Regions from separate parts of the Rhizobium sp. WSM409 genome, predicted to be linked through region 3. Evidence: predicted binding sites of a transcription regulator. Region 3 holds the regulator's gene; each other region holds the start of a gene.

Region 1 (7,297 bases), on a different replicon from region 3:
AGCCGTCAAGTGAGCGGGTGAGACAACGGTTTTGACGACTTCTTCTTCTTCTGCCTTCGACCCACCTCCCGGTCGGGCGCGCCGCGTTTTGTGTGTCGGCGCCGCGGTTATGGACACCTTGTTTCGCGTACGTTCGCTACCGAATGGCCAGGGCAAAATTCTGCCTTACGATATGCTCCAGATCGCCGAAGGCATGGCATCGAGCGCCGCCTTTGCAGTCGCCCGGCTGGGTGGCAAAGCCAGCCTCTGGGGCGCCGTCGGCAATGATGCCACCGGCGAACGGATCATTGCCGATCTCAGCAATAGCGGCATAGACACGAGCGGCATGCTGCGCGTCGAAGACGCCCGTTCGGCCGTCTCGACCATCCTTGTGGATGACCAAGGCGAGCGTTTGATCGTACCTTTCTACGATGCGGGCCTGCACGAAACGGTCAAGCCGGTCACCAAAAAGGATATTTCTGCTTTCGATGCGGTGCTGGTTGACGTCCGGTGGCCGAAGCTTGCATTGCGGACGCTATTGGCAGCCGCAGAGGCGGGCAAGCCGGCCATTCTCGATGGCGATGTTGCAGGCGATGGCGTGATCGAGATGCTTGCGCCGGCGGCCAGTCACATCGTGTTCTCACAACCGGCGGCCGAACGGCTTTCTGGAGCAGCCGAGCTGGTGAAGATCGTCGGTCTTCTCAAACGAAAGTTCGAGCATGCCTTCATCAGCGTCACGGCGGGCGAAAGTGGCTGCTTCTGGTTCGATGACCGAAGCGGCGAAGTCCTTCATCTTGCCGCTCCGAAGGTGAGGGCGGTCGACACGCTCGCGGCAGGCGATATCTTCCATGGCGCTTTTGCGCTGGTTGTCGCGGAAGGCCTGCCGATTGAAGAGACGATGCGCTTTTCATCCATGGCGGCGGCGCTCAAATGCCAGGTGTTTGGCGGTCGTACCGGCGCACCCAGCAGAGCCGAGGTCTGCAACAGGCTGCAGGGTTGGGACGCGCCGGTGACAAGGATGGGTGGTCGCTAGAGAAATTCCAGCAATAGTGCGAAGCGGTTTTGCGTCCGGTATTGCGTGAAAACAAAGAGATAGGGCATGATGCCGAAAAATGTGAGCGGTTTTCGGACGACATCCCGTTCTAGGCGAAGAGGTCCGATAGCCAGTAGCACAGCGCCGAAATGATCGCAGCGGCGGGGAGTGTGACAACCCAGGCAACAACGATGTTGCCCGCCAAGCCCCAGCGTACGGCGGACAGGCGTCGGGCGGCGCCCACGCCGATGATGGCGCCGGTGATCGTATGCGTGGTCGAGACCGGGATGCCCAGCCAGGTTGCGCCAAACAGTGTCAATGCACCGCCTGTTTCGGCACAAAAGCCCTGCATTGGGTTGAGACGCGTGATCTTCGATCCCATCGTATGGACGATCCGCCAGCCGCCGAAAAGCGTACCGAGTGCCATTGCGCTTTGGCATGAGAGAACGACCCAGAGCGGCACGTGGAAACCACCCGTCAGGTACCCTTGCGAATATAGCAACACGGCGATGATGCCCATCGTCTTCTGCGCGTCGTTGCCCCCATGGCCGAGGGAGTAGAGGGAGGCAGACACAAACTGGAAGACCCGGAATGTGCGATCAACGGCGAACGGTGTCTGTCGCACGAAAGTCCACGACACGATCAGAATGAGCAGAAGCGCCAGGAAAAATCCGATCGCCGGCGACATCACGATGGCGCCGGCCGTCTTCAACAAACCGGTCCAGACGATCGAACTGAATCCCGTCTTCATCAGGCCAGCACCCACCAGACCGCCGACCAGTGCATGCGATGAACTCGACGGGATACCAAAGACCCAGGTGACAATATTCCAGACAATGGCGCCCATCAACGCCGCGAAAATGACTTGCGGAGTCACGATGGCCGGATCGATGATGCCGGTTCCGAGCGTTTCCGCGACGTGCAAGCCGAAGAACAGGAAGGCTATGAAGTTGAAAAAGGCCGCCCAAAGCACAGCATATTGCGGACGCAGCACGCGCGTCGACACGATTGTGGCGATGGAATTGGCTGCATCGTGCAGGCCGTTCAGGAAATCAAAGAAGAGTGCGACAGCCACGAGAGCGGCAAGAAGAGGAAGGGCAAGGGTGGCTTCCATCAAACGTTCTCGATGACGATGCCACTGATCTCATTGGCGACATCCTCGAAACGGTCAACGACCTTCTCAAGCTCGCCATAGATCTCGCTGCCGATGAGGTAAGCCATTGCATTCGACGCGCCGTGGCGGCGGAAAAGATCCTTCAAGCCCTGCTCGTGCAACTCGTCGGACCGGCCTTCGACGCGCGTCACTTCTTCTGCCAGCGCCGCCAGACGGGGAGCATTCGTGCTGATCCGATCGAGAAGAGGAAGGGCTTCGGCTATCAAATGTGCTGCCTGGACAATGGTCTTTCCCATTTCCTGCATCAGAGGATCGAAGCTTTTCTGCTCGAATAGCCGAATGGTCTTCACCGTTTTCTGCATCATGTCGATCGCATCATCCATCGACTGGATCAGATCCTTGATGTCGCCACGGTCGAACGGCGTGACAAAACTGCGACGCACGGCAAGCAGTACTTCGCGGGTGATCTCGTCCGCTTCATTCTCCAAGGCGACAATCCGTGCACAATGCCCTTCAATGTCTGTGCCGCTCAAAAGTTCGTCGAGGGCTTCGGCCGCACCGACGACAGTCTTTGCGTGTTGAGCGAACAGATCGAAGAAGCGATCTTCCCGCGGCATGAGTTTTCGAAACCAGTTCAGCATCTGCGCTCCATCGACTGTCACAAAGCTGTCATAGAGCACGTCGTTGGTCGTGAAAAGCCGTTAGCGACCGATGTCACGGGGACTTCCACCGGATCATGCGTGCCATCAAAGGCTGACGCGGCGCGTATCATCGATTGGCCACTCCTTCCGGGCAACGGTCTTTACGATCGCCGAGCGAGTTGGTGTCATCAAATGTTCATATGAACATTCTATCTTTGCAAAATGAAACTAGCCTGTTACCATCGAGCTCACGTTCGTAGCGGGAGGCTATGGACCGACAACAAGTGGGAGTGAGGATGAACAAGATCGCTTTTTTCCTGTCCGCAGGATTGACCAGCCTATCCTTATCCGTTCCGGCAATGGCGGCCACGAAGATCCAGTGGTGGCACGCAATGGGCGGCGAGAATGGCGCGAAGCTTGAACAGATCGCCAAGGGGTTTAACGCATCTCAATCTGACTATGAGATCGTCCCGGTATTCAAAGGCACCTATGACGAGACGCTGACGGGCGCCATTGCTGCGTTCCGCGCCAACCAGCAGCCTGCAATCGTACAGGTCTATGAAGTCGGTACCGGCACGATGATGGCAGCACAGGGCGCGATCTATCCTGTTTACCAGTTAATGAAGGACGAAGGCGAGGCCTGGGACCAGAGCAAATTCATTGCTCCGGTCGTCGGCTATTACTCAGACACCAGCGGCAACGTTCTGTCCTTGCCGTTCAATTCCTCGACGCCGATCATGTATTACAACAAGGATGTCTTCAAAAAGGCGGGGCTCGATCCGGAAACACCGCCGAAAACATGGGCGGAAGTTGAAGCCTTTTCGCGGACGATCATGAAGTCCGGCGCAGCCAAATGCGGCTTCACCAGCGCCTGGATCTCCTGGATTCAGACTGAAAACCTCAATGCTCTGCACGACAAGCCCTACTCCACCAAGGCCAACGGCTTTGGCGGCTTGGATGCGGAGTTCACCTTCAACAACGATCTCACGATCCGCCATTGGGGCAACTTGAAGAAGTGGCAGGACGAGGGGCTCTTCAAATTCGGCGGGCCTGGCGGCGGCGATAATGCTCCTCCGATGTTCTATTCGCAGGAATGCGCGATGTACATGAACTCGTCGGCCGGCCGGGCAGGCGTTATCAATAACGCAAAGGCTTTCAAGGTCGGGTTTGCGCCGCTTCCCTACTATGACGACGTCATTACGCAGCCGCTCAATTCGATTATCGGCGGCGCCACGCTCTGGACGCTGAAAGGTCGCCCAGAAGAGGAGTACAAGGGTGTCGCAAAGTTCTTCACCTACCTGCAGAAGCCGGAAGTGCAAGCCGATTGGCATCAGTTCTCCGGCTACCTGCCGATAACCGAGGCTGCCTATAAGCTGGGCCAGGATCAGGGTTATTACGAGAAGAATCCTGGAGCAGATATCGGCATCAAGCAGCTGACGCGGGTGACACCTACCGATAATTCCAAGGGTATCCGGTTCGGCAACTACGTCCAGGTGCGTGGCATCATCGACGATGAGTTTGCAGCATTGCTGGGCGGGAAGAAGACGGCGAAGGAAGCGGTTGATTCCGTGGTCGCACGAGGCAACGAACAGCTTCGCGATTTCCAGTCCGCCAACTAATGGGCTCCGCGACGGGGGCTGGTGAGAGACCGGCCTCCGTTTCCCATCCGTCAGTGTGAGGGCCCATGCAAACCAAACGGACCGTATTTCCCAACAAGCTTTTGCCTTACCTGCTCATCGCACCCCAAATTTTCGTGACCGTGGTATTCTTCCTCTGGCCCGCGGCGACGGCATTCTGGCAATCTTTCCTGCGCCAGGATGCCTTCGGCTTCAAAACGAGTTTCGTCTGGTTCGAAAACTACCGCCGGCTCTTTGCCGATCCGATCTACATCAACGCCTTCGGCCACACGCTCATCTTCGCCATTCTCGTGACCGTCCTATCGACGGCGATCGCGCTGCTCCTGGCTGCAGCGGCGATGCGCGTGTTGCGCACCTCTCGAATTTATTCGACCTTGCTGATCTGGCCCTATGCCGTCGCTCCCGCGATCGCCGGCATTCTTTGGTGGTTCATGTTCAATCCCTCGATCGGCATCGTCGCCTATATGTTGCGGGCGATGGGGATCAACTGGAACCATCTGATCAATCCTGACGACGCTATGATCCTGATCGTCATCGCGGCGACTTGGAAGCAGATTTCCTATAATTTCTTATTCTTCTTGGCTGCGCTGCAGTCGGTGCCCCGTTCGCTTCAGGAAGCCGGGGCGATCGACGGAGCCGGTCCTGTGAAGCGTTTCTGGACGATCGTGTTCCCGCTGATCTCACCGACAACCTTCTATCTGATCGTCATCAATATCGTTTACGCGATGTTCGATACCTTCGGCATCATTCATGCGACCACCCAGGGCGGACCGGCGCGTGCAACCGAGATCCTTGTCTACAAGGTTTATTTCGACGGCTTCATCGGACTGAATTTGGGCTCGTCGGCGGCGCAGTCGGTCATTCTCATGGTGATCGTCATCGCTCTGACCGCGGTCCAATTCCGCTTCATCGAACGCCGCGTGCAATATTGAGGAATCCCGAGGATGGTTGAAAATCGCCCCTTCCTAAATTTCCTGGCGCATCTTGTCCTCATCATCGGCGTCACGATTGTTGTATTTCCCGTCTACGTGGCTTTCATCGCATCGAGCCACGGTCCAAACGACTTCTTGTCAGGTGTCGTGCCGCTAACGCCGGGCAGCCACATCATCGAGAACTATTCGACGATGCTGTCATCTGGAATGACAAGCTCGGGGGCGCCGCCGATCGGACCGATGATGATCAACTCGCTGATCATGGCGGTTGGCGTCGCCGTCGGGAAGATCGCTATTTCGATCCTTTCGGCTTTTGCTATCGTCTATTTCCGGTTTCCGTTCCGGACCTTGGCATTTTGGATGATCTTCATCACGCTGATGCTGCCGGTCGAGGTGCGCATCGTGCCGACCTACAAAGTCGTCGCCGATCTCGGAATGCTGAACAATTACGGCGGCCTCATCATCCCGCTGATCGCATCGGCAACGGCAACCTTCCTGTTTCGTCAGTTCTTTCTGACTGTTCCCGACGAACTCATGGAGGCTGCCCGTGTCGATGGCGCAGGGCCGATGAAGTTCTTCCGGGATATCCTGCTCCCACTATCGATCACCAACATTGCGGCGCTCTTCATCATCTTGTTCGTGCTCGGCTGGAACCAATATCTGTGGCCGCTCATCATAACGACCGACCAGAGCTTTTATACCGTCGTGATGGGAATCCAGCGCATGGCAGCGGTTGCCGATGCGGAGCCGCGCTGGAACCTTGTGATGGCAGCCGTCATTCTGGCCGCCCTGCCACCCGTCCTCGTCATCGTCGCCATGCAACGCCTTTTTGTCAAAGGCCTGGTCGAAACGGAGAAATGAAATGGCAACGATCAATATCATCGACGTCAAGAAGAATTATGGCGCCGTTCCGGCGGTCAAGGGCATCAACCTGTCTGTCGCAGACGGCGAACTCATCGTCCTCGTCGGCCCCTCCGGCTGTGGCAAATCAACCCTGCTTCGCATGATTGCCGGGCTGGAATCCATCAGCGAAGGCCATGTCGAGATTGCCGGCCGCAATGTCAACAAGGCAGAGCCGGCCGACCGCGATATCGCCATGGTCTTTCAGAATTATGCGCTTTATCCGCATATGACCGTACGCGGAAATCTCGAATATGGTTTGAAAAATCGTGGCACCGAACGGGCGGAAATCAACCGCCGTGTGGCGGAGGCGGCCGAGATCCTCGAAATTGGGCCGATGTTGGATCGTAAACCTCGCGAACTCTCCGGCGGGCAGCGCCAGCGCGTTGCGATGGGGCGGGCGATCGTTCGCGAGCCGGCCGCCTTCCTGTTCGATGAGCCTCTGTCCAATCTCGATGCCAAATTGCGGGTGCAGATGCGCGTTGAAATACGCCGGCTGCAACGGCGCCTGAAGACCACCAGCATCTATGTCACCCATGACCAGCTTGAAGCGATGACGCTGGCCGACCGGCTGGTTGTCATGAACGGAGGACTTGTCGAACAGGTCGGCACGCCCGTGGCGGTCTACGATCGCCCGGCGAGCCTGTTCGTCGCCAGCTTCATCGGCTCACCGCCTATGAATCTCGTGCCGATCGACGTCCTCAGGGCAGCCGACAGCGCAAGTGCCCTGGCATTGCCCGCCGGGACCGATATGGTCGGCCTTCGCCCGGACGCGTTGCTTGTTGCCAAGCCGGTTGAGCCTTCCGTTCGTCTCAATGCAACGGTCGAGCTGCTCGAGCCAATCGGCGGAGAAAGCCATCTGCATGTGCGATTGGGAGGGGGCCAGCAGACGGTCGTCCTGACCGTACCGGGTCGTCCGGATTTTGCCGAGAATGCCAATATCGACGTCTTCGCACGCGTCGGCGCGATGCATCCTTTCAACAGCGATACCGGAAAACGCACAGATTGACTCCGGTTTATTATTTCTCCATCCCAGCCCAGAAGACGATGAAAGAGATGAG
Region 2 (7,297 bases), 1.3 Mb from region 3:
CCCAGACTCCCAATTCTCATCCGGGATAAGTTGTATTTTTTTCTCAAAATTTAGAAATAAGTAAAATAAAAACAATAAGTTGAATCATCAATCCGAGCGTTAGGCTTTCCCCGACAGGCCATCAACATCTTTCGTTAATCACAACGCTGGCGAGTCCGGCGCGTTTACCGGACGTTTCCATCCTGCCCGTAAAAATAGAGTTCGAATTGCCTGGATTTTAAGAAAAGGTATAAAAGTGGCACACGCTCTGGTATCGCCGAACGCTGCAGCCTACTCATCAGGACGGGACATAAGCCAGACCCTGGAATCTGCTCGTAGCCAGGTCGAGGAACGTTTCCTCGAAGGCGGCACCGTGCTGCTCTCGGTGATGGATGTGCTCAACCGTCTGTTGAACTCGCTCGAGAGCGTCACCACGACGCTCGACAACAAGGAGGCGAGCGACACCAGCGCCGATCTCCGCGCCACGGTGGAGAGCCTGATGGCGCTGCCCGTCACCGAGGAAAACCGGCAGCAGGCGCTCGTCTCGCTGGCGCATACCGGCAGGGAACTGCGCAAGCACGTCGCCGACATGCAGGAGACGATGCGTTATCTCAGAACCTTCGCGGTGACCGTGAAGATTACCGGTGCCGGCCTTGCCGAATTCGCCGGCTTCGCCCAGGAGATCCTAGAGCGCATCTATTCCGGTACCGATGAGGTCAACCGTTTTGCCACGCATCTCGACAGTCTCGACAAGGAGGTCAAGCTCGCCGCCTCCTTTGGCGCCAGCGTTTCGAAGGGCTATGCCGATACCGTTCCTGCCGTCGCCGGAGCCCTGCGCGATGATGCCGCCAAGATCGCCGGCCATCGCAAGGATCTCGGCGTCATCGCCCGCGAGGTCGGCGCGATTGCCCGCGCCGTCCAGAGCAAGGTCGCCTCGACCCTGTCTGCCCTGCAGATCGGCGATATCACTCGCCAGCGCATCGAGCATGTGCAGGCTACTTTTTCGCTGCTTGAAGATTTCTTTGCCGGTGAGGATGGCGCCAGACTCGACGCCGGCGCGCGCCAGCGCCTCCAGAACGTCATTCACCATCTGACGGCGGCGCAGATGAGCGACATGTGTGCAAATTTCCAGCGGGATTCCGAGAACGTCGTCAAGACGATCGCAAGTTTCGATCACGACATGCGGGAGATTCTCAAGCTGCGCGATCAGATGAGCGGTCAGAGCGGCGAGGCCGGCGGCAACTTCATGCGCGCGCTGGAATCCAGCGTTTCGGCCGCCCATGAAATCGTCAAGCAGGTCGATACGGCAAGCCGCCAGGCCGATCAGGTGAGCCAGTCCACGATCGGCACGGCGGCCAAGCTCTCCGAAGCGATCGGCAACATCCGCGCCGTCAAGACCGACATTCACTATATGGCTTTGAATACCAACCTGCGCTGCAGCCGGCTCGGCGAGGAAGGCAAGTCGATCAACGTCGTCACCGCCGAGCTGCGCATCTTCGCCGGCAAGCTCGACGATTCCGCCGACGCCATCGTCAACGGCCTGCCGGCGCTCGAAGCCGCGGCCGGGCGCGTCGCCCCCGCCACCGATGCCGGAGCCGGAAATCTCGGAGAAAGCCTGACCTCGGCCGTCGGCAACATCCGCTCTGCAGCCAACGTGATGGAAAACGAGTTGAAGGTGCTCGCCGAGAACGGTCGCGAGGTCGCCACCAAGATCAGCCTGCTGATCGGCAAGCTCGATTTCCAGCATAATCTGGGCGAAGTCCTTGCCGGCTGCGCCGATCTGCTCGAAGGCGTCGCCGGCACCGATGTCGCCGATATCTCCGATCTCGCTGAGACGATCGCGCCGCTCGACCGCAAGATCTTCAAGCACTATACGATGGTCCAGGAGCGCAGCATTCATCGCGGCATCATTCCGGCAAGCGAGGACAGCACCTCCGCTCCCGCCGAAAACGTCAAAGCCGAAAACGATGAAGACCTCTTCGCCGACGCGCTTTTCTAAATTAGAATACGGCCGCTATCGCCGTCGGAATTTGTTGGCGGCATCGATCGCCGCCTTTTGCTGATTGTCCTCGATGCCGAGATAGAAATCCTCGAGCGCCGGATCGGCGAGCCCGGCCCGGCGCGACAGCACGTACCACTTCGCCGCCTCGATCGGATTGGGCGCCGTGCCGATCGCGTTGATATAGAGATGGGCGAGCTTGTTCTGCGCGGCGACATTGCCGCCATTGGCGGCAAGTTTCAGCCATTCGAAGCCCTTGACGTAATCCTTCGGCCCGCCGACGCCGTTGACGAGCCAGATGCCGAGATCGAGCTGGGCCGTGTCGAAACCGGCGCGCGCCGCGCGCGCCATCCACTCGCGGGCGAGCTTCGTCTTTTCTTCCGGCAGGTCCTTCAGCGTCGCATAGATCTGCGCCACGGCATATTGCGAATCGGCAATGCCCTGCTCGGCCGATTTCTCGTAGAACGGCAGCGCGAGCTTCAGTCCCTTCTCGCCGGGATTGTCGGCGATGAGAAGCTGCGCCCAGTTGAATTCCGCCGAAGGATTGCCGGCCTCGGCCGCCTTGTGCATGTAGTCGTCGGCCTTGACCTTGTCACGCGGCACGCCCTCGCCTTCCATCAGGATCAGTGCATATTTGAACATCGCCGCCCCGTCGCCGCCTTCGGCCGCCTTGCCGTACCAGAAGGCGGCGTTCTTGACGTCCTTCTTGACGCCGAGGCCCTGCGAGAGGATTTCGCCGATCAGCGTCTGCGCCGCCGGATCGCCGAGCTGGGCGCGCGGCAGCGCCTTGTCCATCGCCGTCAGGTAATAACCGCGCTGGAAGGCGCCATAGGCCTCGTCGATCGGCCCCTTGTAATCCTTCTCCGGCGGCAGATCCGGCAGGTTCGCGCCCATGCGGTCGAATACGCCGACACCATCGGAGGGTTGCACACCCGGCCTGGAAGGCCGGTCGGTGCGGAAGGTCGTAGCCGGCCCCGTGCCCGGCTGGCTGATGACGCTGTCCGGCGCCTGCGCCAAGGCAACATTCGGCCCGGCCGCAACGAGGGCGGCCATGCTGGCAAGGATATATTTCAAAAGGCGGGCGGGCGGGATCGGCATGAGCGCGATTTCAATCCTCAAACCGTGGCGCTTTTTCGTCAAGCAACGCATTGATTTCGGCAACGACAGACGGCGCCCGGGCAGGCTCGGCGAAGACCGCCAGCCGCAGCGCCACAAACTCCGCTCCGGTTTCGGCGACGGCGAGCGCCGAGGCCGGATCGGTGCCGCCCATGACGATGCAGGGAATCTCGATCATCGAGGCCCACCATTCGCCGAGCGCAAGGTTCTTCGGATGCGCCTCCGGCTTGATATCGCCGTCGAGCTTGCCGAAGAAGATATAGTCCGGCCTGACTTCGCCGATCTCCAGCGCATGGTGCCGGTCGGCCGCGTTGCCGCCGCCGACGATCAGCTTCGGCGCATGTTTGTCGATCGCTTCCGAAAGCGCCTCTGCATTGCTGGAAAGGTGCAGGCCATCGGCCTTTGCCCGGCCTGCGACACGGCTGTCGCCTGATATCAGCGCGGCTGCTCCAGCATCCTGGATCAATGGCACCAGCTTTTCCGCATGTTTCTGGAAGGTGCCGTCGTCGAGCCCGTATTGCGGCACGATCACCGAGGCGACATCGCCGCCCTTCAGCGCGTCGGCGACGATCTTTGCCTGTTCATCTGCATCGGCGATATCGGGCACGATGAGCACAAGGCGGCAGCGGTTTTCCGGTTCGGTCATGGGGTCTTTCCGTTTCCTGCGAATTCCCCTTCGAAATGAGGGATCCGCACTCGTTTTGTGTGAGTAGTTCCGTTAGACGAGGCTGGCAAGAGGAGGACGTCGAAAGCATGCCGCAGGATCTGTCATTCTACTACGCCGCCGTGCCCGCCGTTCTGCTGGTGGGCCTCGCAAAGGGCGGCATGGGCGACGCTTTGTCGCTGATCGGCCTGCCCTTTCTCGCCCTCGTCGTCTCGCCCGTCGAGGCAGCGGCCATCCTGCTGCCGATCCTGGTCTTCATGGACATGATCTCGCTCGTCATCTGGCGCAAACATGGCGACTGGGCGACGCTGAAAATCATGCTGCCGGGCGCGATCTTCGGTATCGCGCTGGGCTGGGCGACCTCGGCGCTGGTTCCGGGCAACATGCTGCGCATCGTCATCGGCGCGGTGACCATCCTCTTCTGCCTGCGCTATTTCTGGAACAGTTTCGGCCCGGGCGCCGGCAAGGTGATCCCGCCGCGCGGCCAGCGGCCGGTGGCCGCCGGCCTCTGGGGGACATTTTCCGGTTACGGCAGCTTCGTCGCTCATGCCGGCGGTGCGCCCTTCCAGATCTATGCCCTGCCGCTCAAATTGCAGCCGCGCGAATATACCGGCACCAGCGTGCGCTTCTTCGCAATCCTCAACGCCATCAAGCTGATCCCCTATTTCGCGCTCGGCCAGCTCGACACCCAGAACCTTGCGACCTCCGCGACGCTTCTGCCCTTCGCCCCGCTCGCCACCATCGCCGGCGCCTGGTGCGTGCGCCGGATGAGGCCACAGATCTTCTATCCCTTCATGTATGCGATGGCGCTGATCGCCGCCTTCCTGATCGTAGGCGAGGGCCTTGGCTGGTAGAAGTCATACAGCGCCGCACATCTTTCGAGAGGCGCAAAGGACGCTGTGGCACTTTGAACGGCTGCATAATTCCTGAAATCGACTCCGATTTTAGGAATTATGCAGTGACACGCTGCAATGCACAATTTCCTTGCTGGCGCGGCCGGTTTGACGTAGCGTTCCCGCCATGTCGAACACGGACCCCTTCTCTGCGATTGCCGATCCGAACCGGCGGTTTCTGCTGGAGGAATTGCGTCGCGCGCCCCGGACCGTCAATGAGCTCGCCGAAGGCCTGCCGATCAGCCGTCCTGCTGTTTCGCAGCACCTGAAGGCGCTTCTCGACAGCAATCTCGTCTCCGTGACCTCGGAAGGCACCAAACGTATCTACGCGGTCAACAACCGCGGCTTCGACAAGCTCAATTTGTGGCTGGATCAGTTCTGGGCCTGATGCATGTTCCCATGCGATCTGGGAATACGATGTGAATCATAAGAACGCGATGTGAGACGTGGCGGACCCAAAAGCGCCAGCCACGATGCCGGATGCATCGGGCTGGCGCAAATCTGGTGTCAAATCACCGGTTCTTGCTGATTTTTGGTGGAATGGATGGATTTACCTTGTTGCGCAAGATGATCGTCCGGCGATCCTTGGGAAGATTAGTGGACGGATGACTTAAGACGCTGAATCTCGTCCTTGATGCGCAACTTGCGACGCTTGCAATCGGCAAGTGCCGTATCGGAAATAGAGGGAGATGTTCTGAGCGCGTGCAACTCCTCCTCGAGAGCGACATGCTTTTTCTGGAGTGACTCAAGATGAGCTTGAACAGTCATATGACCCTTCCTTCCTCTTACCCTCCCCGGCCAACATCGTCGGGGATCAAGGTGTCAACGGGCGGGACTGTGACACATTTTTGAAGGCTTGTCGAAGGCCAAAAGATGAAGACTGGATGGCAATTTCATGATCAAGACTAACTAGCCGTTACCTGTATTTGATGATAGGAGCTTGCGGAAATCATCGGCAGATCGGACAAGGTCCAGGGACGATAACGGGGAATGTATATGGCCGATCAGGAACAGGCGGAAATCAGGCTCATAGTGGCGCGCTTGCGCCAGGAGCACGAGGATTTCGACGCCGCGATCAACGCCATGATCCAGACCGGATGCGACGCTCTGCGGATCCAGCGCATGAAAAAGAAGAAGCTCGTCATCAAGGACAGGCTCTCCAGGCTGGAAGATCAGATCATCCCTGACATCATCGCCTGAGAGGGAATAGCAGCAACGATGACAGACAGACCACCCGTCGCCATCATCATGGGCAGCCAGTCCGACTGGGAGACCATGAAAAACGCCGCCGACACGCTGGAGGCGCTGGAAATTCCCTATGACGCGCGCATCATTTCGGCGCACCGTACAGTCGACCGGCTGGTCAATTTCGCCAAGGGCGCACGCGCGGAGGGCTTCAAGGTCATCATCGCCGGCGCCGGCGGCGCTGCCCATCTGCCGGGCATGACCGCCTCGCTGACACCGCTGCCAGTTTTCGGCGTGCCGGTCCAGTCGAAAGCCCTGTCCGGCCAGGACAGCCTCCTTTCCATCGTACAGATGCCGGCCGGTATTCCGGTCGGCACGCTCGCCATCGGCAAGGCTGGTGCGGTCAACGCCGCCCTTCTCGCTGCCGCCGTACTTGCCCTTTCCGACGAAGAAATTGCCGACCGGCTCGACGAATGGCGCGAGCGCCAGAGTGCTGCCGTCGCCGAATACCCGATGGACGACCTATGACGGCAACAACGATCGGCATTATCGGCGGCGGCCAGCTCGGCCGCATGCTGGCGATTGCCGCCGCCAGGTTGAATTTTCGCACGGTCATCCTCGAGCCGCAGGCGGACTGCCCGGCCGCCCAGCTCGCCAACCGGCAGATTACCGCTGCCTATGACGATCCGGCGGCACTCGCCGAACTCGCCGATATCTGCGATGTCGTCACCTACGAATTCGAAAACGTGCCTGTCGCAGCCGCCGAAAAGCTCTCGGCGAGCGTGTCGGTCTATCCGCCGCCGAAGGCGCTGGAAGCCGCCCAGGACCGTCTCGTCGAAAAACGCTTTCTCAACGGCTGCGGCATAACCACTGCACGCTTCCATGCGATCCACAGCCAGGCCGATCTCGAAACGGCGCTGAAGGATTTCGGCGGCCAGGGCGTGCTGAAGACCCGCCGTCTCGGTTATGACGGCAAGGGCCAGAAGGTTTTCCGCTCGGCGGCCGACAGCCCGGATGGCACCTATGCAGCACTTGGCGGCGTGCCGCTCATTCTCGAAAGCTTCGTCGCCTTCGAGCGTGAAGTCTCGATCATCGCCGCCCGCGCCACCGACGGTACGGTCGTCTGCTTCGATCCCGCCGAGAATGTCCACCGCAACGGCATCCTCCACACCTCGACGGTTCCCGCCGCGATCTCGGCGCCGACGGCGGACGCCGCGCGGAAATCGGCCGAGAAAATCCTTGCCGCATTGAACTATGTCGGCGTCATCGGCATCGAATTCTTTGTGCTTGCCGATGGCGGTCTGATCGCCAACGAGATGGCGCCGCGCGTCCACAACTCCGGTCACTGGACGGAAGCCGCCTGCGTCGTCAGCCAGTTCGAGCAGCATATCCGCGCCGTCACCGGCCTGCCGCTTGGCAATGCCGAGCGACATTCCGACTGCGTCATGCAGAACCTGATCG
Region 3 (7,297 bases):
GATCCCGCTGCTGCTCGGCACGATCTATATCGGTCTGGTCGCCATGCTGGTCGCCGTGCCGGTCGGCCTCTTTGCCGCCATCTACATGGCCGAATACGCCTCGCCGAAGCTGCGCGGCGTCGCCAAACCGCTCCTCGAAGTGCTCGCCGGCATTCCGACGATCGTCTACGGCTTCTTCGCGCTCGTCACCGTCGGCCCGTTCCTGCGCGATTTCTCTGCCCAGATCAGCGGCCTTCTGTCCGGCAACTACAGCAACTTCATCCAGGCGCAGAGCGTTCTGACGGCCGGCATCGTCATGGGCATCATGCTGATCCCTTACGTCTCCTCGCTGTCGGACGACATCATCACCGCCGTGCCGCGGACCTTGCGTGACGGTTCGCTCGGTCTTGGTGCCACACGCTCCGAAACCATCAAGAAAGTGGTTTTGCCGGCCGCTCTTCCCGGCATTGTCGGCGCCTTGCTGATGACCGCCTCGCGCGCCATCGGCGAAACCATGATCGTCGTGCTGGCCGCCGGTGTCGCCGCCCGCATCCAGATCAACCCCTTCGAGCCGATGACGACGGTGACCGTCAAGATCGTCAACCAGCTGACCGGCGACCTTGAGTTCACCTCGCCGCAGACGCTGGTTGCCTTCGCCCTTGGCATCACCCTGTTCTGCATCACGCTTTGCCTCAATATCTATGCGCTCTACATCGTGCGCAAATACCGGGAGCAGTACGAATGACGGATATTGTTTCTCCCACATCAGGCGTCACCGTTTCCAAGGCGCCGGTGCGCCGCGATATCGGCATCAAGCGCCGCTATGCCGCCGAGCGCCGGTTCCAGGCCTATGGCATCGCCGCCATCACCTTCGGTCTCGTCTTCCTGTTCATCCTGCTGTGGACGGTGATCGGCAAGGGCTATACCGCCTTCCAGCAGACGGCGATCACCCTGCCGATCGAATTCTCCGAGAAGACGATCGACCCGAACAACAAGCGTGCGACCGACCCTTCGGTGTTGATCGCCGCCAATTATCCGGTTCTCCTGCGCGACGCGATCGTCAAGCAGCTGAACGTCAATGCCGCGAGCCGTCCCGATGTGCGCGATGCATCCGCCATGCTCTCCAAGGGTGCGCCGGTCCAGCTGCGCGACATGGTCGTCGCCGATCCGTCCATCATCGGCAAGACGGTCAATGTCACGGTGCTTGCCGACGCCAATGTCGACAGCGCCAACAAGGGCCAGATCGATCTGTCGGTCGATGAGAAGAACCGCAAGGTCAACGACAAGCAGGTCGGCTGGATGAACGAGTTGAAGGCGAGCGGCGCTCTCCACAAGCAGTTCAATACCGGCCTCTTCGTCAACGGCAATTCCAGCCGTCCGGAGGCCGCGGGCCTGGGCGTCGCCCTGATCGGCTCGCTCTACCTGATGCTGATCGTCCTCGTGCTTGCTCTGCCGATCGGCGTCGCCGCCTCGATCTATCTCGAGGAGTTCGCACCGAAGAACAAGCTGACGGACCTGATCGAGGTCAACATCAACAACCTCGCTGCGGTCCCCTCGATCGTCTACGGTCTGCTCGGTCTTTCCGTCTTCATCAACTTCATCGGCCTGCCGCGCTCGGCCTCGCTGGTCGGCGGCCTGGTGCTGACGCTGATGACCCTGCCGACGATCATCATCGCGACGCGCGCCGCCCTTCGCGCCGTGCCGCCGTCGATCCGCGCCGCGGCCCTCGGCCTCGGCGCTTCGAAGATGCAGATGGTGTTCCACCATGTTCTGCCGCTCGCCATGCCCGGCATCCTCACCGGCACGATCATCGGCCTGGCGCATGCGCTCGGCGAAACCGCGCCGCTGCTTCTGATCGGCATGGTCGCCTTCGTCGCCAACGCGCCGACGACACCGCTCGATCCCTCGACGGCTCTGCCCGTACAGGTCTATATGTGGGCCAACGAGGCCGAACGTGCCTTCGTTGAGCGTACTTCGGGTGCCATCATCGTCCTGCTCCTGTTCCTGATCGTCATGAACATGGGCGCCATCCTCTTGCGTCGTCGCTTCGAGCGCCGCTGGTAAACGGAGTTACAAGATCATGAACATGTTGACGGAAGCTGCAGTTGAAAAGGCGCTGGATCACAAGATGAGCAACGTCCCGTATAAGATGATCGGAAAGGATGTCTCGGTTTACTACGGCGAAAAGCGCGCGCTATTCGATGTGAACCTGAACATCCGCGAAAACACCGTAACCGCCCTGATCGGCCCGTCCGGCTGCGGCAAGTCGACCTTCCTGCGTAGCCTCAACCGCATGAACGACACGATCGACGGCTGCCGCGTCACCGGCAAGATCACGCTGGATACCGACGATATCTATGATCCCGATATCGACGTCGTCGAACTTCGTGCCCGCGTCGGCATGGTCTTCCAGAAGCCGAACCCGTTCCCGAAGACGATCTATGAAAACGTCTCCTATGGCCCGCGCATCCATGGCCTTGCCAAGTCGAAGGCCGATCTCGACCAGATCGTCGAGACCAGCCTGCAGCGCGCCGGTCTCTGGAACGAGGTCAAGGACCGCGTGCACGAATCCGGCACCGGCCTGTCGGGCGGTCAGCAGCAGCGCCTCTGCATTGCCCGTGCCGTCGCCGTCAGCCCGGAAGTCATCCTGATGGACGAGCCCTGCTCGGCGCTCGACCCGATCGCCACCGCCAAGGTCGAGGAGCTGATCCACGAGCTGCGCGAGAACTACACGATCGTCATCGTCACCCATTCCATGCAGCAGGCCGCGCGTGTTTCGCAGCGCACCGCCATGTTCCACCTCGGCAATCTCGTCGAGGAGAACGACACCGACAAGATGTTCACCAATCCCGACGATCCGCGCACCCAGGACTATATCATGGGTCGCTTCGGCTGATTTTGGCGTCACCAAGCCTTTCCGTTATTCGAGGATAAAGCCCCATGGCATCGACACATATTTATTCTGCCTATGATGATGATCTGAAGTTCCTGTCCAGGCGGATTTCCGAAATGGGCGGCCTGGCCGAGCAGATGGTCGCCGAAGCCGTACGGGCGCTCGTCAACGGCGATACCGCGCTGGCGCAGAAGGTCATCTCCGACGATGTGATCCTCGATCACGCCGAACGCGAAATCGGCGACAAGGCGATCGTCACCATCGCCCGCCGCCAGCCGATGGCCGCGGACCTGCGCGAAATCATGGGTTCGATCCGCATCGCCGCCGATCTCGAACGCGTCGGCGACCTCGGCAAGAACACTGCCAAGCGCGTCATCGCCGTCCAAAGCACCGGCGTTCCCCGCAAGCTCGCCCGCGGCCTCGAGCATCTGTCCGAGCTGGCGCTCGTCCAGCTCAAGGAAGTGCTCGACGTCTACACCAATCGTTCCGCCGACAAGGCGAATGCGATCCGCGAACGCGACAACGAGATCGACGCGATGTACACCTCGCTGTTCCGCGAGCTCCTGACCTACATGATGGAAGATCCGCGCAACATCACCAGCTGCACGCATCTTCTCTTCTGCGCCAAGAACATCGAGCGCATCGGCGACCACGCCACCAACATCGCCGAGACGATCTATTACATGACGACAGGCGCGCAGCCGGAAGGCGATCGGCCGAAGGACGACAGCGCCAACACCGTCGGCGCGGTCACCGAATAACTGCCCACACCCCGCCGCTTGCGTGCGCGCCCGTCCGGGCGCGCAAAGAGGTCGCAGCCAATTTTTAAATTTGCGCAGGATGCATTGCTTAAATCACCCTGGTTTAAGGATCATGCGCGAGGAGACCGACACGCATGATCCCGAGAGTTGCAGTTGTTGAAGACGAGGAAGCCCTCAGCGTGCTTCTTCGCTACAATCTCGAAGCGGAAGGCTTCGAGGTCGATACCATCCTTCGTGGCGACGAAGCCGAAATGCGGCTTCAGGAGCGCACGCCCGATCTTCTCATCCTTGATTGGATGCTGCCCGGCGTCTCCGGCATCGAGCTCTGCCGGCGCCTGCGCATGCGGCCGGAGACCGAGCGTCTGCCGATCATCATGCTGACGGCGCGCGGCGAAGAGAGCGAGCGTGTCCGCGGATTGTCGACGGGCGCCGACGATTATGTCGTCAAGCCCTTTTCGACCCCCGAACTCGTTGCCCGCGTCAAGGCGATGCTGCGTCGCGCCCGTCCCGAGGTGCTGTCGACGGTGCTGAAATGCGGTGACATCGAGCTCGACCGTGAGACCCATCGCGTCCATCGCAAGACCCGCGAAGTCCGCCTCGGCCCCACCGAATTCCGCCTGCTGGAATTCCTGATGTCGTCGCCGGGCCGGGTCTTCTCCCGCTCACAGCTGTTGGATGGTGTCTGGGGCCACGATATCTATGTCGACGAGCGCACCGTCGACGTCCATGTCGGCCGCCTGCGCAAGGCGCTGAATTTCTCCAACATGCAGGACGTCATCCGCACCGTCCGCGGCGCCGGTTATTCGATGGAAGCCTGAGGGCTTTCATCTGAGCCTGCTGAGCCCTGGCAAAACCCGCGACGTCATCCTCGGCCTTGTGCCGAGGATCTGCGCACGCCAAATGAAGTATTTGAAAATAAAGTTTTTTCCCTCAAGTAGTTGAGGTGATCAGATGCTCGGCACAAGGCCGAGCATGACGGAGGGAAACCTGAGCTTCCATCCGCGCATAAAAAAACGGGCCACTCGGCCCGTTTTCTGCATTCTAACGATGGTCAGCCCGTTCAGCTGGCCCGCGCCGCTGCCCGGCGGCGTTCATTCACCGGCTGGTAGGCAAGCTTCTGGTGATAACCGCAATAGGGCGAATTGTCGGGGGACTCGCAGCCGCAGAAATGGAAGTCATCCTTCAGCGGATCGCCGACCGGCCACTTGCAGGTGCGTTCGGTCAGTTCCGTCAGGCCGAGGCGGCGGGAAATCGGCACCACCACATTGCCTCTCGGCACGTATTCCATTTCCTCGATCGTTTCGATCTCGATCTCTTCCTTCAGCATCGTCGCGCCCTGCTGGCGGGTGACGGTGCGGGTGGTGATGCGAGAGGCGAAGTTCGGCGCGCGCGGCGCCGATGTATTGCGCTTCGGCGTTCGCGCCGCGGTGTTGGTGCCGCCGGCCTTGGCACGGCCGGGAAGGCACAGCCGGTGCACTTTACCGATGACCGCGTTTCGGCTGACACCGCCAAGTTGTGCCGCGATCTGGCTCGCGCTCAGTCCTTCGGCCCAAAGCTTCTTGAGTTTCTCGACCCGCTCGTCTGTCCAGTTCATGCCCTGTCTCCACCTTTTGCGTTGGTGATGGCAGAATCCCTCACCGTTGTCCCGGGAGCTCCGAAACAAGAAACGCTTGATCAATTTTGGTGACTAGTTCCGCCGCATGCAGTCTAGTAATTGATCTTTAACCTAGTGTGAGCCTGACTCCGTGACAAGAGTCGCATGAATCCGGATGAATCGAATTCGTAGTTTTCCCCAACTTGCTGTCCCTGCGTGGCATTTCTGCAATAATGCCTGTTGAAGACTGAAAATGCCGCTGTACACCTGTGCTGCATACGCTAAGGGCGCCGTTTTGTTGACATTGCAGCGCGAAAAGGAAATAGTGCCACTCGCCGCCGCAAGGCGGCATTTTTGATTTTTCGGGCCTGGTTTCCTTAGCCGGAGTCATTGCCCGGCAACTTTGATGGAGATCGCGCCATGGCTGAAGCCGCGCCGCTTTATGACACCTATTCTCGTGCCCCGCTGCGGTTCGAGCGAGGCGAGGGCGTATGGCTGATCACCGAAACTGGCGAGCGATATCTCGATTTCGGCGCCGGCGTCGCCGTCACCTCCGTCGGCCACAGCAATCCGCATGTGGTCGGCGCACTGAAGGAGCAGGCAGACAAGGTCTGGCACCTGTCGAACATCTATGAGATCCCCGGCCAGGAGCGTCTGGCAAAACGGCTGACGGACGCTACCTTCGCCGACAAGGTGTTCTTCACCAATTCGGGCGCCGAGGCGCTCGAATGCGCGATCAAGACGGCGCGCCGCTACCAGTTTTCCAAGGGCCATCCCGAGCGCTTCCATATCATCACCTTCGAAGGCGCCTTCCACGGACGGACGCTGGCGACGATCGCCGCCGGTGGCCAGGAAAAATATCTCGAAGGTTTCGGCCCCAAGGCGCCGGGTTTCGATCAGGTGGCTTTCGGCGACATCGAAGCGGTCCGCGCCGCGATCACCGATGCCACGGCTGGCATCCTCATCGAGCCGGTGCAGGGCGAGGGCGGCGTCCGTCCTGCCACGCCTGAGTTCATGAAGGCGCTTCGCCAGCTCTGCGACGAGAACGGCCTGCTGTTGATCCTCGACGAAGTCCAGACCGGCGTCGGCCGCACCGGCAAGCTCTTCGCCCATGAATGGTCGGGCGTCACCCCCGACATCATGGCTGTCGCCAAGGGCATCGGCGGCGGTTTCCCGCTCGGCGCCTGCCTTGCCACATCAGAGGCCGCCTCCGGCATGAAGGCCGGTACGCATGGCTCGACCTATGGCGGCAATCCGCTTGCCATGGCCGTCGGCAGCGCCGTGCTCGACATCATCCTTGCCGATGGCTTCCTCCAGCAGGTGCGCGACGTAGCACTTGTCTTCCGCCAGGGCCTCGCCTCGCTGAAGGATCGTTATCCCGATGTGATCGAGGACGTGCGCGGCGAAGGGCTTTTGCTCGGCATCAAGGCTGCCGTTCCCTCAGCCGAACTGCTGCAGGCGATCCGCGCCGCCCATCTGCTCGGCGTGCCTGCCGGCGACAATGTCATCCGCCTTCTTCCGCCGCTCGTGGTCACCGCCGAGGAAGCCCGCGAGGGCCTTTCCCGCGTCGAGCGCGCCGCCGAGAGCATTCGCGCCTCCAAGGTCAAGAAGACGGCTTGAAGAAATTGCCGCCTTCGGGCGCAGCACAGGTAAGAAGACGATATGAGCCCTAAACACTTCCTCGATCTTTCGGCGGTCACATCAGCCGATCTCAGAACGATCATGAACGATGCGCTCGCCCGCAAGCAGGCCTTCAAGGCGGGCCAGGGCGACAAGCCGCTCGCCGGCAAGATGCTGGCGATGATCTTCGAGAAGCCGTCGACGCGCACCCGCGTCTCCTTCGACGTCGGCATGCGCCAGCTCGGCGGCGAAACGCTGTTCCTGTCCGGCACCGAGATGCAGCTCGGCCGCGCCGAGACGATCGGCGACACCGCCAAGGTGCTGTCGCGTTATGTCGATGCGATCATGATCCGCACCACCGAGCATTCGCGGCTGGTCGAGCTGGCCCAGCATGCGACCGTGCCTGTCATCAATGCGCTGACGGATGACACCCATCCCTGCCAGATTATG
Region 4 (7,297 bases), 620 kb from region 3:
CTCGGGGCTCGCCGCCAAAAGCGTCACGACGGCAATGAGCACAATGATGCCGCCGAGGTAACCGAGCCCCCAGGCGGTGTTGGAAAGCTTGCCGACTTCGTGCTTGCTGACCAGGCGCGGCATCATCGAATCATTGAAGACGATCGAAAACTCGGCCGAGATCGAGGCGAGGATCATGAAAATGACGGGATAGACAATAGGCGAACCGGGTGCGGCAAACCACAGGCAGGAGAGGCTGGCGATCTTGATGATCGCGAAGAAGCCGATCCAAGGTTTGCGTGCGCCGGACTGGTCGGCGATCGAACCGAGAACGGGTGAGAGCAGGGCGATGATCACAGAGGAGATCGTCGCCATGTTGCTCCACGTCGTCTGCGCGGAAACCGGGTCATCGGTCAGGCGGGAAACGAAATAGGGGCCGAAGATAAAGGTTGTGACCACGGTAAAGAAGGGCTGTGCTGCCCAGTCGAAGAACATCCACCCCCAGATGCCCTTCTCCGTGGCCTTCGGCGGTTGCGTTCCTGTCCAGTCAATGCGATTCAACATCCGCTCCTTGTTTTGACGCGGACTGTCTCACCTCGCCCGGTCGCGCGCAAGATCGGTCAGGATACCTGCAGCAACGGTAATACGCGCGAGATTGGGATCGCCGCCGTCGCTGAGGCTTGAAAGCTCCTCGAGGATGCGGTTGATGCGGATGCGATCCTGCGCATGCCAGGCTTGAACGGGAAGCTTCTCCTTGCCGTGATCGGAAAGGGCCGAGATGACGATGTCGCGCCTTGCGCTGGCGATTTGGTCGATGCTGCGGGCAAGCGCCAGATTCTCGTAATGGTCTGAGGTGAGGATCCGCCCGCCCGCCGCCAGCAGCCTGCCGATACGGAAGGTCTGCGACACGGCGATGTAGTTCTCGGCGGCGCGCACCAGCGGTTCACCAGTGCGTTCTGCGATCTGCATGATCTCCGGCACCAGTGCGAAGATCGGGAGGCTGGCGATCTCGGCCGCAAGTTTTTCGGGCAGGCCCGCCTGGCTGTACTCCGCCTGGCGCACGGCGACCTCGCCGGCCACCTGTCCGGCGAAGGCGGTTTTCAGCTTCTTCAGGGCCGCCTGCAGCCGGCTAATCACTTCCGCCATATCGGCCTTGGTCATGCCCGTCTTCAGCAGCAGGCGCGTCAGCACGACAAAGCTGTGGCCGATCTCCTCGTAGATGCGGTTCTGCATCTCGCCTGCTATCTTGCCGTCCAGGGCGTCCGTCTCGGCCCAGAGGCGGGTCAGGTCGAAACCGTCGCGGGCAACGATTGCGGCGCGCACCACTTCCGGTGCCGAAGCTGCCGTCGCGTCCATCATGGCGACGGTGAAGCTTGGTCCGCCACGGTTGATCGCTTCGTTGGCAAGCACGGTCGCGACGATTTCGCGCTTCAGGCGGTGGCTGGTGATATCGCCGGCATTCGACTTCTGCATCTTCACAGGGAAATAATTCAAAAGCGTGGCGATGAAGTAGGGATCGTCCGGCAGATCGCTTGCGGCCAGCGCGTCGAAGAGTACGATCTTGGCATAGGATACCAGCACGCCGATTTCCGGCCGCGTCAGCGGCTTGCCGGCTGTATAGCGTTCGGCCAGGGTCTGGTCGTCCGGCAGCGTCTCGACTTTGCGGTTCAGCTGGCCGGCGCCCTCAAGCACAGTCATGAAGCGGCCAAGCTGCAGACCGTTTGCTGTGCCCTTGCGTTCTGTCAGTGAGATCGCCAGCGACTGCAGGTAGTTGTTGCGCAGCACCAAGGTCGCCACTTCGCCGGTCATCGAAGAAAGAAGCTGGTCGCGCTTCGCACGCGTCAGGCGTCCGTCATGCATGGCGGCTGCCAACGCGATCTTGATATTGACCTCGACGTCCGAGGTGTTGACGCCGGCCGAGTTGTCGATGGCGTCGGAATTGCAGCGCCCGCCCTTGAGACCATAGGCGATGCGGCCCTTCTGGGTGACGCCGAGGTTTGCGCCCTCGCCGATCACCTTGGCGCGCACCTCTGTCGCCGCGACGCGAATCGGGTCGTTGGCGCGGTCGCCGACTTCGGCATCGGTTTCGGACGGCGCTTTCACATAGGTGCCGATGCCGCCGAACCAGAGCAGATCGACCGGGCTCTTCAGGATCGCCGTCATGATCTCGAAGGGCGTGGCCACGGCCTTGTCGATGCCGATCGCGGCAACCGCTTCCGGCGTCAGCGTCACCGATTTCGCTGCGCGCGAAATGATCATTGCACCCTTCGACAGTACGCTCTTGTCGAAATCCTGCCAGCTTGAACGCGGCAGGTCGAAGAGCCGCTGGCGCTCAGTCAGTGTCTTTTCCATATCGGGGTCGGGATCGATGATAATGTCGCGGTGATCGAAGGCGGCAATGAGCCGGATCTTCGGAGAGAGCAGCATGCCGTTGCCGAAGACGTCGCCGGACATGTCGCCGACGCCGGCGACAGTGAAGGGCGTCGTCTGGATATCGATGTCCATCTCGCGGAAATGGCGTTTTGCGGTTTCCCAGGCGCCGCGGGCAGTGATGCCCATCTTCTTGTGGTCGTAACCGGCCGAGCCGCCGGAGGCAAAGGCGTCGTCCAGCCAGAAGCCGGCTTCCTGCGCCAGTGCATTGGCGGTGTCGGAGAAGGTCGCAGTGCCCTTGTCGGCCGCGACGACGAAATAAGGGTCATCACCGTCGAGCCTGACCGTATCCTTCGGCGGCACGATATCGGCGCCTGATATATTGTCGGTGATCGAAAGCAGCGTGCGGATGTAGGTCTTGTAGGCCTCGCGGCCGGCGTTGAAGATCTCGTCACGGCTGCCGCCGACAGGGAGCTTCTTCGGATAGAAACCGCCCTTGGCGCCGACCGGCACGATGACAGCGTTCTTGACCTGCTGCGCCTTGACGAGGCCGAGCACCTCGGTGCGGTAATCCTCGGCGCGATCCGACCAGCGCAGGCCGCCGCGCGCCACTTTGCCGAAGCGCAGGTGCACGCCTTCCACCTCGACGCCGTAGACGAACATCTCGCGGAAGGGTTTCGGCTGCGGCAGCCCGTCGACCAGATGCGGATCAAGCTTGAAGGCCAGCATCGGTTTCGGCGAACCATCCGGGTGCTTCTGGAAATAATTGGTGCGCAGCGTCGCATCGACGATGTTGACGTAGCGGCGCAGGATACGGTCGTCGTCGAGGCTCGGCACGTTGGCAAGCTCGGCCTCGATCGCCTGGTGCAGTTCGGCAAGCTTCTTGACGCGGATCTTCTCCGAAAGCCTGGTGTCGAGCGTGTCATGGAAGAGACGAAAGATAGCGGCGGCGACACCGGGATATTTGTCGAGCGTCGTCGCGATATAATCCTGCGAATAGGCGATGCCGGCCTGGCGGAGATAACGCGCGTAGGCGCGCAGTACGTTCGTCTCGCGCGCCGAGAGCCCGGCCGAAAGGATCAGCCGGTTGAAGCTGTCATTGTCGATCGTGCCGGCGAAGGCGGCGACGAAGCCTTCCTCGAGGGCGGCGCCGTAACGCTGCAGATCGATCTCGCCGCCATTGCGGGCCTCGAGCTCCATATCGTGCAGCACGACGAGTTTCTTTTCTCCATCGGCGGCCGGCACCCCGATGTCGAAAGTGCGTTCACTGACGACATTGAAGCCGAGATTCTCGAGAAGCGGCACGCGGCGCGACAGCGCCAGCTGGCCGCCGGCGTGGAAGATCTTCAAGGAAAGGGTGCGGCCCTGTTCTTGCTGACGATGGTAGAACTGAATGCGAAGCGGCTCGCCGGCGGCGCAGGCCCCGATATCGGCGAGGTCAGCCACGGTTTCTTCCGGCGTGAAGGAATCCTGGAAGGCTTGGTCGACGGATATCTTCGGCGCCTTGGCGCCCGCCAGCGCCTCGAAACGGTCGTCCCAGCGGGCGGTGATTTCGCGGATCACCTGCTCGAGCTTTGCCTGCGGAATGCGTGGCGTCTTGCCGCCCGAGCGGCCGATGATGAAATGCACGCGCGCCACGCCGCCTTCCGGGAAAGCCGGATAATAGGCCGAGACACGGCCGTCGTAGACAGTCTTCAGATAGGTGCCGATCCGTTCGCGGACGATCGAGTCATACTCCTCGCGCGGCACGTAGATGATCACCGAGACGAAGCGGTCGAAATGGTCGATGCGCGGCAGGACGCGGACGCGCGGCCGATCGGCCAAGTCGTTGATCTGTTCGGCAAAACTTGCAAGCAGCGTAGTGTCGATCTGGAAAAGATCGTCGCGCGGATAGGATTCCAGCGTGTTGTCGAGCATGCGGCCGGAATGGCTCATCGGGTCGAAGCCGAAATGTTCCTTCACCTTCTCGATCTTGGAACGCAGCAGCGGGATTTCCGAGGCGAGCGAGGTATAGGCGGTCGAGGTGAAAAGGCCGACGATGCGCAGTTCGCCGGTGACGTTGCCCTCCGCGTCGAAGCGCTTGACGCCGACATAATCCATATAGGCCCGGCGATGGACGATCGATTTCACGTTCGCCTTGGTGACGATCAGGAAGTCCGGGCCGTCGAGGAAGGCAAGGATTTCAGGTGTCGTCGTCACGGCGTCCTTGCCGGTGCGCAGCACCAGTACATCGGGATTGGAAAGGATGCCGAGGCCAGCACCCTTGTCGCGTTCGACCCTGGCATCGGTCCCCTTGCCGGAATAGACGTATTCTCGCATGCCGAGGAACGTGAAATTCTCATCGCGCAGCCAGGTCAGGAAAGCGACGGCCTCGTCGCGATCGGCCTTCTTCCGGCTGGCGCCATTGGCCGCAAGCTCGGCGATCACGCCGTCGATCTTGGAAAGCATCGGCTTCCAGTCGGAAACCGACAGGCGGACCTGTTCGAGGACTTTTTCGATACGTTTCACGAGATCGGCGGCCTGGGCGGAATTGAGCGGCGCGACATGAAGCTGGATATGGCTGACGCGGTTGACCGGATCGCTTGGGTGATCGGCGGAATAGTGCGCCGGCGCCTTGCCCTTTTCCATGATCAGGATGGGATGCACGGCCATGAACAGGTCGCGATAGGTGCTCGTGACTTCGCCCATGACCGATTCAAACAGAAAAGGCATGTTCTGGTCGGTGACTGAAAGCACCGAAACCGCGATGCCACCGGGCGTTACATCGGCAATGGTGTCGATGCTGACGCGAGGCGCCTTGCCGTTCCAGGCGTCGAGTTCCTTTGCCGAATGCACGGCGGAGAGTGCCAGCATTTCCGGCGTGTAGAGCTCGAGATCGTCATTGCTTGCCCGGCCGAAGAGAATTTCCGGATCGAGATGCGCCTCACCCGTCGCTTTGGCGATCTTGCGCGCGCTTTCGACCTGCTTTTCCCGTTTCGGATTGTTTCTGGCAGCCATGGATCGCCTCCCTCAATGTCTGATTTTTCGCAAGCTAGCAGAAGATTCCTCGAAAAAATCTCTAAAAGAGCGGTCCGAAGAGATGTTTTGGTGATTTTTGATGCTTGAAACGAGAGATTTTTAGAGATTTTCCGCTCTCGTCGCCATTCGAAAGGGAAGCCCGTCTGTGGTTCTTTTCGTTCTGCCGCACATTTCCATGCTCGCATGAAGAATGGTTGACAGCGTGGCGTCAAAAAGATCATCAACGGCGATCGTCATTCGGATATCGAGTATCATGTCGGAAAATGCAGCGGGCGCAGTCATCGTCATTTCCAGCCATGTTGTGCGTGGCTCGGTCGGAAACCGGGCAGCCGTCTTTGCTTTGGAGACGCTCGGTCATCCGGTCTGGGCCATGCCGACCATCGTGCTTCCCTGGCATCCCGGCCACGGCCGCTCGACGCGACTGACTTTTGCGGAAGCGGATTTCGACGCGGCGATCGACGACCTGATCCGCGCACCCTGGATCGGCGAAGTCAAGGCGGTGCTTTCGGGCTATTTCGGCAATGCTGCCCAGGCGCGCTCCGTCGCCCGGCTGATCGGTGCGCTCCGGCAAAACAATCCCGAGCTGCTGTATGTCTGCGATCCCGTCATGGGCGATCTCGGCGGCCTTTATGTGCCGGAAGCGACTGCAGAGGCCATTCGCGATCATCTTATTCCGCTTGCCTCGCTCGCGACGCCGAACCGGTACGAGCTCGCATGGCTTTCGGGGGCGGCGCTGGAAGACAACAGCACGATCATGGAGGCGGCGCTCGCGCTCGGACCATCGCGCATGCTCGTCACTTCAGCCGTTCCGATGATGGCAGGCGGTACCGGCAATCTTTATCTTTCCGGTCGCCACGCGCTTCTTGCCGAGCACCGTGTCGTCGAAAACCCGCCGAATGGTCTAGGCGACCTACTTGCCGCCGTCTTCCTGTCGCGCCTGCTTTCCGGGCTCGAGGACGAAAAGGCGCTGCAACTTGCCACGGCCAGCGTCTTCGAGGTGCTTGCGCGGGCCGTCAAGCGCGGCAGCAACGAGTTAATGCTGGCGAGCGATGCTTCCAGCCTTTCGACGCCGATGGCCATGGTGCAGATGCGCCGGCTCGTGCACCCGGCGCAGCGACGGAAAAAGTGACCCATCTGCCAATATGTTCATTTTGCGGTGCAGCAGTTGATCTTGTCGTCCGCGCGCGCTAATCCAGAAGCATGCAGCGTTTTCCAAACCCTCTTCTGGACGGCTATCGCAACTTCATGAACGGGCGCTATTCCGACGCCCGCGACAGGTATCGGCAGCTTGCCGAAAATGGTCAAAGTCCCCATACGCTTGTCATTGCCTGTTCGGATTCTCGCGCGGCACCGGAGCTGATCTTCGATGCCGGCCCGGGCGAGCTCTTCGTCATTCGCAACGTTGCCAACATGGTCCCGCCCTACGAGCCGGATGGCCATTTTCATTCGACGTCGGCCGCACTCGAATTTGCCGTGCAGGTGCTGAAGGTCTCGGATATCGTCGTGATGGGTCACGGCCGCTGCGGCGGCATCCGTTCAGCGCTCGATCCGAATGCCGAGCCATTGTCGCCCGGCGATTTCATCGGCCGCTGGATGTCGCTGGTCAAACCTGCCGCCGAGCAGATCCAGAGCAACGACGTGATGACGGCCGCCGAGCGGCAGACGGCGCTGGAGCGTGTCTCCATCCGCAATTCGATCAACAATCTCAGAAGCTTTCCCGACATCAAGGCGCTCGAGGAAGCGGGAAACCTGCATCTCCACGGCGCCTGGTTCGACATTTCGACTGGTGAACTCTGGGTCATGGACGCCGAGACACGCGACTTCATTCGTCCCGAAATCTAGGGACATGCCGGTTTATCAGTTTTTTAAGGATTGTTGTTAAGCTCGCCGTCAATTGGTCGCGCACGACCGACGTTTTGATCACCGTGGC

The links. Region 3 encodes PhoB, which activates phosphate uptake and scavenging genes when phosphate is short. Its sites were predicted from a motif close to TGTCATNNANCTGTCAT; they were not measured.
Region 1: a site for PhoB is predicted at 2,783-2,799, ahead of ugpB (sn-glycerol-3-phosphate ABC transporter substrate-binding protein UgpB). Genes of this name have one in related genera too.
Region 2: a site for PhoB is predicted at 5,525-5,541, ahead of AC25BC_RS18080 (YdcH family protein). Genes of this name have one in related genera too.
Region 4: a site for PhoB is predicted at 5,551-5,567, ahead of AC25BC_RS21460 (NAD-glutamate dehydrogenase). Genes of this name have one in related genera too.

What each region holds. Positions count from the first base shown of each region.
Region 1 is NZ_JBYGKP010000002.1:8,462-15,758, forward strand. It holds gene AC25BC_RS23555 (carbohydrate ABC transporter permease) at 1-13, shown strand, start outside; gene AC25BC_RS23560 (sugar kinase) at 32-1,012, shown strand; gene AC25BC_RS23565 (inorganic phosphate transporter) at 1,122-2,126, opposite strand; gene AC25BC_RS23570 (DUF47 family protein) at 2,126-2,767, opposite strand; gene ugpB (sn-glycerol-3-phosphate ABC transporter substrate-binding protein UgpB) at 3,064-4,386, shown strand; gene ugpA (sn-glycerol-3-phosphate ABC transporter permease UgpA) at 4,452-5,336, shown strand; gene ugpE (sn-glycerol-3-phosphate ABC transporter permease UgpE) at 5,349-6,197, shown strand; gene AC25BC_RS23590 (sn-glycerol-3-phosphate import ATP-binding protein UgpC) at 6,199-7,245, shown strand.
Region 2 is NZ_CM172794.1:3,640,838-3,648,134, forward strand. It holds gene AC25BC_RS18055 (hypothetical protein) at 236-1,978, shown strand; gene AC25BC_RS18060 (tetratricopeptide repeat protein) at 1,994-3,076, opposite strand; gene AC25BC_RS18065 (thiamine phosphate synthase) at 3,087-3,740, opposite strand; gene AC25BC_RS18070 (sulfite exporter TauE/SafE family protein) at 3,848-4,612, shown strand; gene AC25BC_RS18075 (ArsR/SmtB family transcription factor) at 4,779-5,039, shown strand; gene AC25BC_RS18080 (YdcH family protein) at 5,246-5,419, opposite strand; gene AC25BC_RS18085 (YdcH family protein) at 5,648-5,851, shown strand; gene purE (5-(carboxyamino)imidazole ribonucleotide mutase) at 5,870-6,364, shown strand; gene AC25BC_RS18095 (5-(carboxyamino)imidazole ribonucleotide synthase) at 6,361-7,297, shown strand, end outside.
Region 3 is NZ_CM172794.1:182,148-189,444, forward strand. It holds gene pstC (phosphate ABC transporter permease subunit PstC) at 1-724, shown strand, start outside; gene pstA (phosphate ABC transporter permease PstA) at 721-2,043, shown strand; gene pstB (phosphate ABC transporter ATP-binding protein PstB) at 2,060-2,875, shown strand; gene phoU (phosphate signaling complex protein PhoU) at 2,920-3,633, shown strand; gene phoB (phosphate regulon transcriptional regulator PhoB) at 3,768-4,451, shown strand; gene AC25BC_RS00940 (GcrA family cell cycle regulator) at 4,694-5,227, opposite strand; gene AC25BC_RS00945 (aspartate aminotransferase family protein) at 5,648-6,847, shown strand; gene argF (ornithine carbamoyltransferase) at 6,890-7,297, shown strand, end outside.
Region 4 is NZ_CM172794.1:4,368,839-4,376,135, reverse strand. It holds gene AC25BC_RS21465 (MFS transporter) at 1-543, opposite strand, end outside; gene AC25BC_RS21460 (NAD-glutamate dehydrogenase) at 571-5,346, opposite strand; gene pdxY (pyridoxal kinase PdxY) at 5,621-6,496, shown strand; gene AC25BC_RS21450 (carbonic anhydrase) at 6,568-7,209, shown strand.